2 regions of the Acinetobacter sp. TUM15071 genome follow, and region 2 is predicted to be linked to the other one. Evidence: predicted binding sites of a transcription regulator. Region 2 holds the regulator's gene; the other holds the start of a gene.

Region 1 (4,598 bases), on a different contig from region 2:
GCAATACGTTGTGCTTGTAGGGCATAACGCTCAGCTTCTGCAAGTTGCTGCTGCTTATAAGCCACTTGAGTTTTCTGCATTAAAGTTTTAAATGCAGGTAACTGGCTGCCATCATTAAACTTTTGCTGAACCTTTTGTTGCGGAACAACAACAGGAACACTTTGACGTTTAATTTCTTTTTGCTCATATGGCGTGATTTTCACGCCAGAAGAAGGCTGAGTCACCTTCTTTTTTGGCGGAGGATTGCTGGTCGGTTTATTGACCACTTTTTCAGGTGCTGCAGTACAACCTGCGATCAGCAATACACCAACAATAACCGTGATTTTTTTCATCATGTCCAATCATCCTTATTAAACTTAATTCTCACCGTTATAGCTGCCACTAGAGATAACGCGGGTTGGGGTGTGATTGGATAAATCTGTATCCATTTGGTTTTCACTTTCGCGAATATAGTTGCTGATACCATCGTTATGATCATCAGCAGGTGTTTCATCTGACTGTGGAATATAAGTCGGTTCAACTTCATAGTGAGATTGACCACACAAGGTTGCACGACGTGGTACGGTTTGACGCAATAATGGAATATACATCGCACCATCACAGCCTTGAGCAGATAAGTCACCACTGGCACTATCAATCCATTGCCATTGAACATTATCAGTTTGACGCAGATTGACAGGTTCTTGACGGAGTTGTTTCATCACATTGGTCCACACAGGCAAAGCGCCTGAAGAGCCTGTTAAGCCAGTGACTTTGTTATCATCCAGACCCAACCAAACCACTGCAACATGGTTACCTGAATAACCTGCAAACCATGAATCTCTCGTGTCATTTGTGGTTCCTGATTTACCTGCTAAATTCAGTGATTCTGGTAGGCTGTTATATGCAGAACGACCCGTACCAGAACGCATCACTTGCTGTAAACCATAATTAATAATATATGCAGCAGCAGGGTCAATCGTTTGTTGAACATTCAGGCCATAACGCTCAAGTAAATGTCCTTTGGCATCGACAACGGTACGAATCGAGCGTGGTGGATATTTAAAGCCGCCCGTCGCAAAATTACCGTAAATGCTCAATACTTCCATTGGTGACATATTTACAGCACCAAGGTAAATCGAAGGGTAGGCAGGGATATCAGAACTTACCCCGAACTGTTTGAGCTTATTACTGAATGCAGATAAACCAAATTCATTGGCTAAGCGTACAGTAGACAGGTTGTATGAATTCGCCAATGCCTGTTGCATTGGCACAACACCATGTTCACCACCACTGTAGTTTTTCGGTGTCCAGCTCTTGTCGCCATCAATTGGGATATTGACTGCACTGTCTTCAATTGGGCTTGCCCAAGTATAACGCCCAGACTCGATTGCATTTAAATAAATAATTGGTTTCAGTAATGAACCCACTTGGCGCTTAGCATCTAAGGCACGGTTAAAGCCAGTAAAATCTTGAGTTGAACCCACAGCTGCAACCAATTCACCATTTTCAGGATGAGCAACTAGAACCGCACCTTGCAGGTTTTTCAAACGGGCAGGGTTGGCTTTGGCTAAACGATCGACGGTGCTCTTAAATGCATTTTGCACTTGTGTTTGCGCAATTGGATCAAGTGTGGTGAAAATTCTTAAGCCTTGATTGGTAATATCACTTTCTTGATATTCTGTACGGAGCTGACGACGTACAATATCCAAGAAATCTGGGAATTTTGCAGGGCCTAAAGTTGGTTTACTCACCACATTTAATGGACGAGCAATTTCATCTTGGTATTCCGCTTCAGTTAAATAACCCATCACTTTCATGTTGTTTAACACAACATCACGACGTTTTTTTGCAGATTCTGGATTGCGCCAAGGGTTATATAAAGAAGGCCCTTGAACTAAACCAACAAGGAATGCTTGCTGTGAGATATTCAACTCACGCAGAGGCAAACCAAAATAAAACTGTGATGCTAGACCATAACCATTAATCGAATAGCTACCATTTTGACCTAAATTCACTTCATTTAAATAGGCTTCCAGAATCTCATCTTTGCTGTAATGTAATTCAATTAATATGGCCATTAGCGCTTCATTAACTTTACGTTTCAGCGTTTTCTCTGGTGATAGATAGAAATTCTTGACCAACTGCTGCGTTAAAGTCGAACCACCTTGACGACGGCCACCAGTGGCATTACTGACCAAGGCACGTGCTGTACCACGGATTGAAATACCATGATGATGATAGAAATTACGATCTTCTGTTGAAATTAATGCTTCAATCAGGGTTTTTGGTACTTTATTTAATTTGATCAGAACGCGGTCTTCATTGTGTTGTGGATAGATACCACCAATCAATAAAGGTTCTAAACGAGCAACGCCTGTATTCGAAGGTTTGGTTGAACGGATTTCACTCACCTGACCATCGGCAAAAGCAAGTTCTAGTACCTGCTCAGGTTCATTACTATCGCCATAGTCAAAACCACGGGTATGGACATACATCTGGTTGCCTTGTACTACATAGCTACCAGACTTGTCATAATTCGCTGTGTTTTTATAACCCAGTAATTTTAACTCTTGGGTAAAATTCTCTTGAGTAATCGGTGCACTAGAATAGATTTCTAATGGGCGAGCAAACACCTTGGCAGGGATGTCCCAACGCTGACCTTCAAATTTGTCACGAATAATATTATCCAAGCGGATCAGATAGATACTAAAAGCAACAAAGACACCTATCACTAACATTGAGAAAATGAGTGCTAGAAAACCAATACCACGTTCAAACTTCATAGATTTGCGTTAAAACCAAAACAATGTCGGTAATGATGCGATAGCTTATTGTCATTTTGCAATCATAAAACTGTGAATAAATAGCAACATGCAAAAAAAACTTTAAGAATGTGTTGACATTAAACGTATAAAAAAACAACGAATAGACATTTTTATACTTTTTAATCAATCATCAACGCAACATTGGTTGTTAATGATATGATAGTCAGTAATCGCGACGGAGCTGAATTATTCGTGCAAATTTCACATAAATCCTTTCGAAATATTGGTCTAATTGGACGACCAGACAAGTATTCTGTAGTAGAAACGTTATGTTTAATTCATGATCATTTGATCACTTTAGGTTTAAACCCCGTTTTTGATCAGGAAACAGCGAAATTAGTGCCTTATGGTCATGGGCAGACGGTAAGCCGAAATTTATTGGGTGAAGTCGTTGATTTAGTGATTGTGGTTGGTGGTGATGGTTCATTGCTGCATGCCGCACGTGCCTTAGTACGACATAACACGCCAGTGATCGGTATTAACCGTGGTCGATTGGGTTTTTTAACTGACATTAAGCCTGCTGAAGCTATTTTTAAACTTGATCAGGTGCTACAAGGTCAATTTCAACTTGATCGCCGTTTCTTATTGGAAATGGAAGTTCGTACCAATGGCGAAACGATTTACGATGCGATTGCATTGAATGATGTGGTTTTACACTCAGGTAAATCGGTTCATATGATCGATTTCGAGCTGAATATTGATGGGCAATATGTCTATCGTCAGCACAGTGATGGTTTAATTGTTTCAACCCCAACAGGTTCAACTGCATATTCATTGTCAGGTGGTGGGCCAATCTTGCATCCGAGTATGGATGCGATCGCCTTAGTGCCGATGCATCCACATACGTTGTCGTCACGACCGATCGTGGTGGGTGGTCACAGTGAAGTTAAAATTACCATTCGTGAAAACCGTGTTTTGCCGATGGTCAGTGCCGATGGTCAACATAGTGTTGCATTAAATGTCGGTGACACGGTGCATATTCGCAAACATCCGTTTAAACTAAGCTTATTACATCCACCCGGTTATGACTTCTATATGGCATGTCGTACCAAATTGGGGTGGAATCAAGATTTTGAATCTTTTCAACAGGATGACTCATGAATATTGAACAAATGCTCGCTATTTTAAATCCTGAAATTGTTGAGCGTCTTCGTACTGCTGTTGAAATTGGTAAATGGCCAAACGGTATTGCATTAACCAAAGAACAGCGTGAAATCTGTATGCAAGCGGTGTACGCATGGGAAATGGAACATTTACCAAAAGAGCAGCGTAGCGGTTATATTGATCGCGGTACTAAAGATGAGGGTGAGGAATGTGATGATGATCATCACAAACATGAGCCTGAATTTAAGCCGATTCGGTTTGTTTAATTTAAGAAGCTCAGTGATTACTGGGCTTTTTTTTGTTTATCAAAATATAATAAAGAATCTTATGAAACATTTAAAATCTGTTTACGCACTATTATTTCTTATATTGTTTAGTGGCGCTGTATTGGCTAAACAACCCATTGAATGTTTACTCAAGGTGAAGGTCGTTGCCAATCAGAAATACACTTCCCCCCAAACCGAATATACAAGTATAAAGAACGATGGTTATCCTATGTTATTGATTGGGATTCAGGTGCTGGAGTCACAAACAATGCGAAACTCCCAAAAGATCAAAGCCCATCAGACATATTGTAAGACACTTATAGGTCAACAACGAGATGCCTATCTTTCGGGGTCCCACGATCCTAACAAGATTACAATCAAAATAGGTGATCACCTGAAGCTAAGAAATATTCATTCTTCA
Region 2 (4,598 bases):
TCGATTGAAAGCGCGACCTCGGTGGGGGCAAGATGATTTTTGCTGCGTTCAAACAATTTTAAATTCAATTCTGCTTCAAGATTGGCAATCGCCATGCTGACTGCTGAAGGCACTCGATTTAGAGCGCGCGCCGCTGCGGAAAAATTACCACGATCAATAATTTCAAGAATCAGTTCAAGCTGTTCGCTACTGAGTTTCATGGGTATTCCCTTGTCAGTGAATCTGATGACGATTGACTTTTTTTATCAAATTTAAAGCGTAAAATCCACTCATTATTGATTTTAAGGTGTGGTCATGCAAGGAACCAAGAGAAGAGTCACTTACGTATTTTTCTATGAAGTTTTGAGCTTTTTTATCTGTGCGATGGTGTTGGCGGTGCTTTCAGGCACAACCATCAGCCATACAGGACCTTTGTCGATCTTGATTGCTGTGATCGCAGTGACAGTCAATTTCTTTTATAACTATGGTTTTGAGATGTGGGAAAAGAAGCAGACATCAAAAAAACGTACGGTACTCAGACGTGTGGCACATGCCATTGGCTTTCAAATTGTTTTGGTGATGATTTTGATTCCCCTGATTGCCTGGTGGATGCAGATCAGCTTAGTCAAAGCCTTCTTGCTCGATTTTAGTTTGATGGTGCTGATTCCATGTTATACCTTTGTTTATAATTACTTTTTTGATCATATTTTTGGTTTACCCAGCCATTTGGTTGAGCCAGCAGCGCTGAGTGCCAAAACCAGCTCTTAATCTACAGTTTTATGGTTAAATTTATAAAAAAGAGTGCATAAATTGCACTCTTTTTTATGTGAAATATAAATTATTACTGTGACTGAATTTAAATCATTAAAGTCGAATCCAGGTCATATTACGGAAACTATTATTGCTTGGGTTTTTGGCATTGATACTCAGCATTTTGCCTGTTTTGCTTAAACGTGCATTCAGGTTGTATTTATGGCCATCATAAGGATTGAGCCAAACGCCTTGTCCAAATTCCTCATTTTGATTCAACATCTTTAGACCTGTTAGGACTTCCATGCCGATAATCTGCTGATTTTTTAAAGCACCCGTACATGCTGTACATAAGGTTGGCGCAGCCTCCTTGGCAGAAGGATACATTTTGACAATCACTGCACTGTATTGCTCGGTTGCAGAATGTCTGCGAATCACGATATCAGACAGGTACGACCCCGTACGCTCATCCACGACTTTCCAAGTACCAATCAGTGGATCTGTCGGAGCAGCGTGAATCGCCAAAGGCGTATTGAGCCCAAGTAATAGAACACAAGTGCGAAGAAAAGAAGTATTTAGCATGAGCATGGCATCAAAAAATAGAAATAATGAAATGAAACAATAATTTATTATATTATTTTAGTGGAATGATCACATCATATTTAAGGGAACTTGGCAGTTCCCTTCAGGTTTAAATCATGCGATATAAGCGTTCTTTCGGGAACACTGCGGTAAAGGTCGAGCCTTCATTTTCTTTGGATGTAATTTCCAAGTGCGCACCGTGTTGCATTAACACGTGTTTCACAATTGCAAGTCCTAATCCTGTTCCACCTGTTTGACGGCTACGTGCGCTATCGACGCGGTAGAAACGTTCGGTTAAACGCGGCAAATGTTTTGGGTTAATCCCGATCCCATTATCCTGTACGGTGAAGTACGCATGATCACCATCTTCATGCCAGCCAATGGTGATAATACCGCCAGCAGGGGTGTATTTAATCGCATTGGTGATTAAGTTGCTGAATGCACTGGCAATTTCGATATCGGAACCGATCAGGTCGCAATGGCTATCAATATCCAGATTCAAGGTATGACCATAATCGAGATTGTAGGCGCGGGCATCATCAAAGATTTGATTCATCAGATTGGCCATATCAATAATCTGATTTTTCGCGACTTTTTTATTATTTTCTAAATTAGATAGCAACAATAAATCATTAACCAAAGCATTCATACGCTTGGTTTGCGACTGCATTTGCGTGAAAGCACGTTTCCAGCGCGGGGTAATGTCATCTTGATCAATAAAGGTTTCGATATAACCACTGAGGACGGTAAGCGGTGTACGTAATTCATGTGAAATATTATCGACAAAGTCTTTACGCATTTGCTCGAGGTTGTGTACTCGCGTGGTGTCATAAGCGACCAATAGACGACTTTCGCCACCGAAGCGGGTCAGTTTGACTTGTACATAACGTTCTTCATCCATCTGTGCTTGGAGACGGATACCATCAGGAGATTGATCACTATGGTTAAAATATTCAATAAAACTGGGTTGGCGCAGAATCGATAATAAATTGCGGCCACGATCCAAGGGGCTGATCCCTAACAGCTTTTCAGCAGCAGGGTTCCACCATTCAATTTGATGTTGATCATCAATTAAGACCACGGCTTCGGCCAATGCCACCAAAGAAGATTGCGCGCGATCAATCAAACCCACCATTTCGGCTTGAACAATACGTTCTTGACGCTGCGCACGGTAGACATTAAACAGCAATGCACCCCAGATCCCATTCAAATTGGGCGGGACATCATAAGGGCGATTGGAAATCCATTCATTCACTAGATAAAGTGAGCGGAGCTGTAGCATGAAGAACAGCACAAAAGCGACAAAAATACAGCTCCAGAAGTAACCCACCCCGAATCCGACTAAGCTCGCAATCAATAAGAAAAAAAGTAACAGTCTTAAATCTTGTTTTGCAAAGGTCCACAAACTGCTGTAGCGAAAACGTTGGTGTTCACGTGCCAGTTCAGGGACGGGATAGGGTTCATACATAAAGGATTTTTAACCTACTGCTAAATCTGCTCGTGTCGAGAAGCGATAACCTGTGCCACGAACGGTTTGTACAAAACGGTCGACGCCAAAAGGCTCTAACACTTTGCGTAAACGACGAATATGCACATCAATGGTACGGTCTTCGATATAGACATTGCCACCCCAGACTTGATCTAGGAGTTGAGCACGCGTATAGGCGCGCTCTGGATGGGTCATAAAGAAGGCTAATAAACGATATTCGGTTGGACCCATCTCTAAAATACTGTTGCCGAAACTCACGCGTTGGCTGACAGGATCAAGTAATAAGCCATTGGCATCAATCACTTTCTCACCGCTCAATGCATTGGCACGACGTAATACCGCTTTGATACGAGACACCAGTTCACGGGTTGAAAATGGCTTGGTCATATAATCGTCTGCGCCCGCATCAAGACCTTGTACTTTATGGTCTTCTTCGCCACGTGCAGTCAGCATGATTACAGGAATCTCTGCCAAGTTTTCATCGCGTTTGAGGCGGCGGCATAAATCTACACCACTCACACCACCTGGTAGCATCCAATCCAGCAAAATAAGCGCAGGACGCTGATCAACGATAATCTGATGCGCTTGTTTGGCATCCTCTGCTTGTAAACATTGGAAGCCTGCCATATCTAAAGAGGTATGGATCATTTCGCGGATCGGTAGCTCATCATCGACAATTAAAATATAGTCATCTTTCACAGCGCAATACCCTTAAAATCTGTAACGGTTTAACCGTTTTGTTGTTATGACAGGCTTATTACAAAGATTAATTATGACAATATCATTGCAAAAGAATTAATAAAGTCGAATTTAGCAATAAATTGTGACAATCGTAGGGCAGCATGGTGACGAATTTATGACAATCTGCTTAGCAATAAAGCAAATAAATTCATTTGCTTAACTGACGTGTAGTTTAACAGCTTTGCGTGTCACAAAACTGTAAAACGATTTTAATTTTTTTGCGAGGTTGTTTCGATAAAAGACAAAAAGACAGCACAGCAGGCTGACAAAACATCTTCTAGAGGCTGTTTGAAGCCTTCTGAGACCCAGCGAATAATAATATGCGTAACATAACCATTTAAGCCCGTTGCCATGAGCGAGACTTCTTCAGCACTTTGTGGCGCATTCGGCATGGTGATCATCACAAAGCCTTGAATGATACGATCGAACTGGGTCAGCGTCTCTTGAATGGTGGCTTGATTATGCAGATCTTGCACCAGCATGGCATCAATATAAATAATCCGTGCCATACGAGGATCATCTTTAATGGCATTCAGTAATGCAGAGAGGCCAGCATTCACCATATTCTTCGGTTCTGGCGCAGCCATCAGAACAGCTTGGGTTAAGCAGGTTTGCATTTTTTCAATCATTTTTAAGAACACGGTTTGAAACAGTTCTTCGCTTTTCTTAAAAGATTCATAAAAATAGCGTTCAGTCAGCTTGGCTTCATTACAGACATCTTTGACGGTAACCGAGAAAAAGCCTTGTGTGCCATAGGTTGCAATACCTGCTTCAATCAATTTTTCACGACGTGCTTCTTTGCGCTCGGTTAAAGACAGACCTTTAAATTGTCGTTCTTTCGCTTCTGTATTCTTTTTCTTGCTTGTCGCTTGATCTTGAGTTGCCATTGAGAAAACCGTTCCCTAAAAAGTCTTTAAATCGTGTGTCTAATATTTGCATTTCAACTATGTTGTGCTGACTAGCATAACCAAATTTTGAAAATATGCCTTGTCTCTTTTAAACATCATCAGTCATGAAATGTAAATAGGCCTATTATTACATGTAGGATGTTGGTTAT

The links. The regulator PhoB, encoded in region 2, activates phosphate uptake and scavenging genes when phosphate is short. The targets are predictions, from matches to a motif close to TGTCATNAANCTGTCATAA.
Region 1: GBI66_RS04150 (NAD(+) kinase) is a predicted target of PhoB. The motif match lies at 2,815-2,833, and genes of this name have one in related genera.

Annotation. Positions count from the first base shown of each region.
Region 1 is NZ_BKGB01000003.1:140,875-145,472, reverse strand. Features, by position in the region: gene GBI66_RS04160 (tetratricopeptide repeat protein) at 1-335, opposite strand, end outside; gene mrcB (penicillin-binding protein 1B) at 357-2,765, opposite strand; gene GBI66_RS04150 (NAD(+) kinase) at 3,000-3,908, shown strand; gene GBI66_RS04145 (YeaC family protein) at 3,905-4,177, shown strand; gene GBI66_RS04140 (hypothetical protein) at 4,239-4,598, shown strand, end outside.
Region 2 is NZ_BKGB01000004.1:74,325-78,922, forward strand. Features, by position in the region: gene GBI66_RS05120 (LysR family transcriptional regulator) at 1-200, opposite strand, end outside; gene GBI66_RS05125 (PACE efflux transporter) at 295-747, shown strand; gene GBI66_RS05130 (DUF2147 domain-containing protein) at 844-1,311, opposite strand; gene phoR (phosphate regulon sensor histidine kinase PhoR) at 1,421-2,779, opposite strand; gene phoB (phosphate regulon transcriptional regulator PhoB) at 2,789-3,499, opposite strand; gene GBI66_RS05145 (TetR/AcrR family transcriptional regulator) at 3,751-4,428, opposite strand.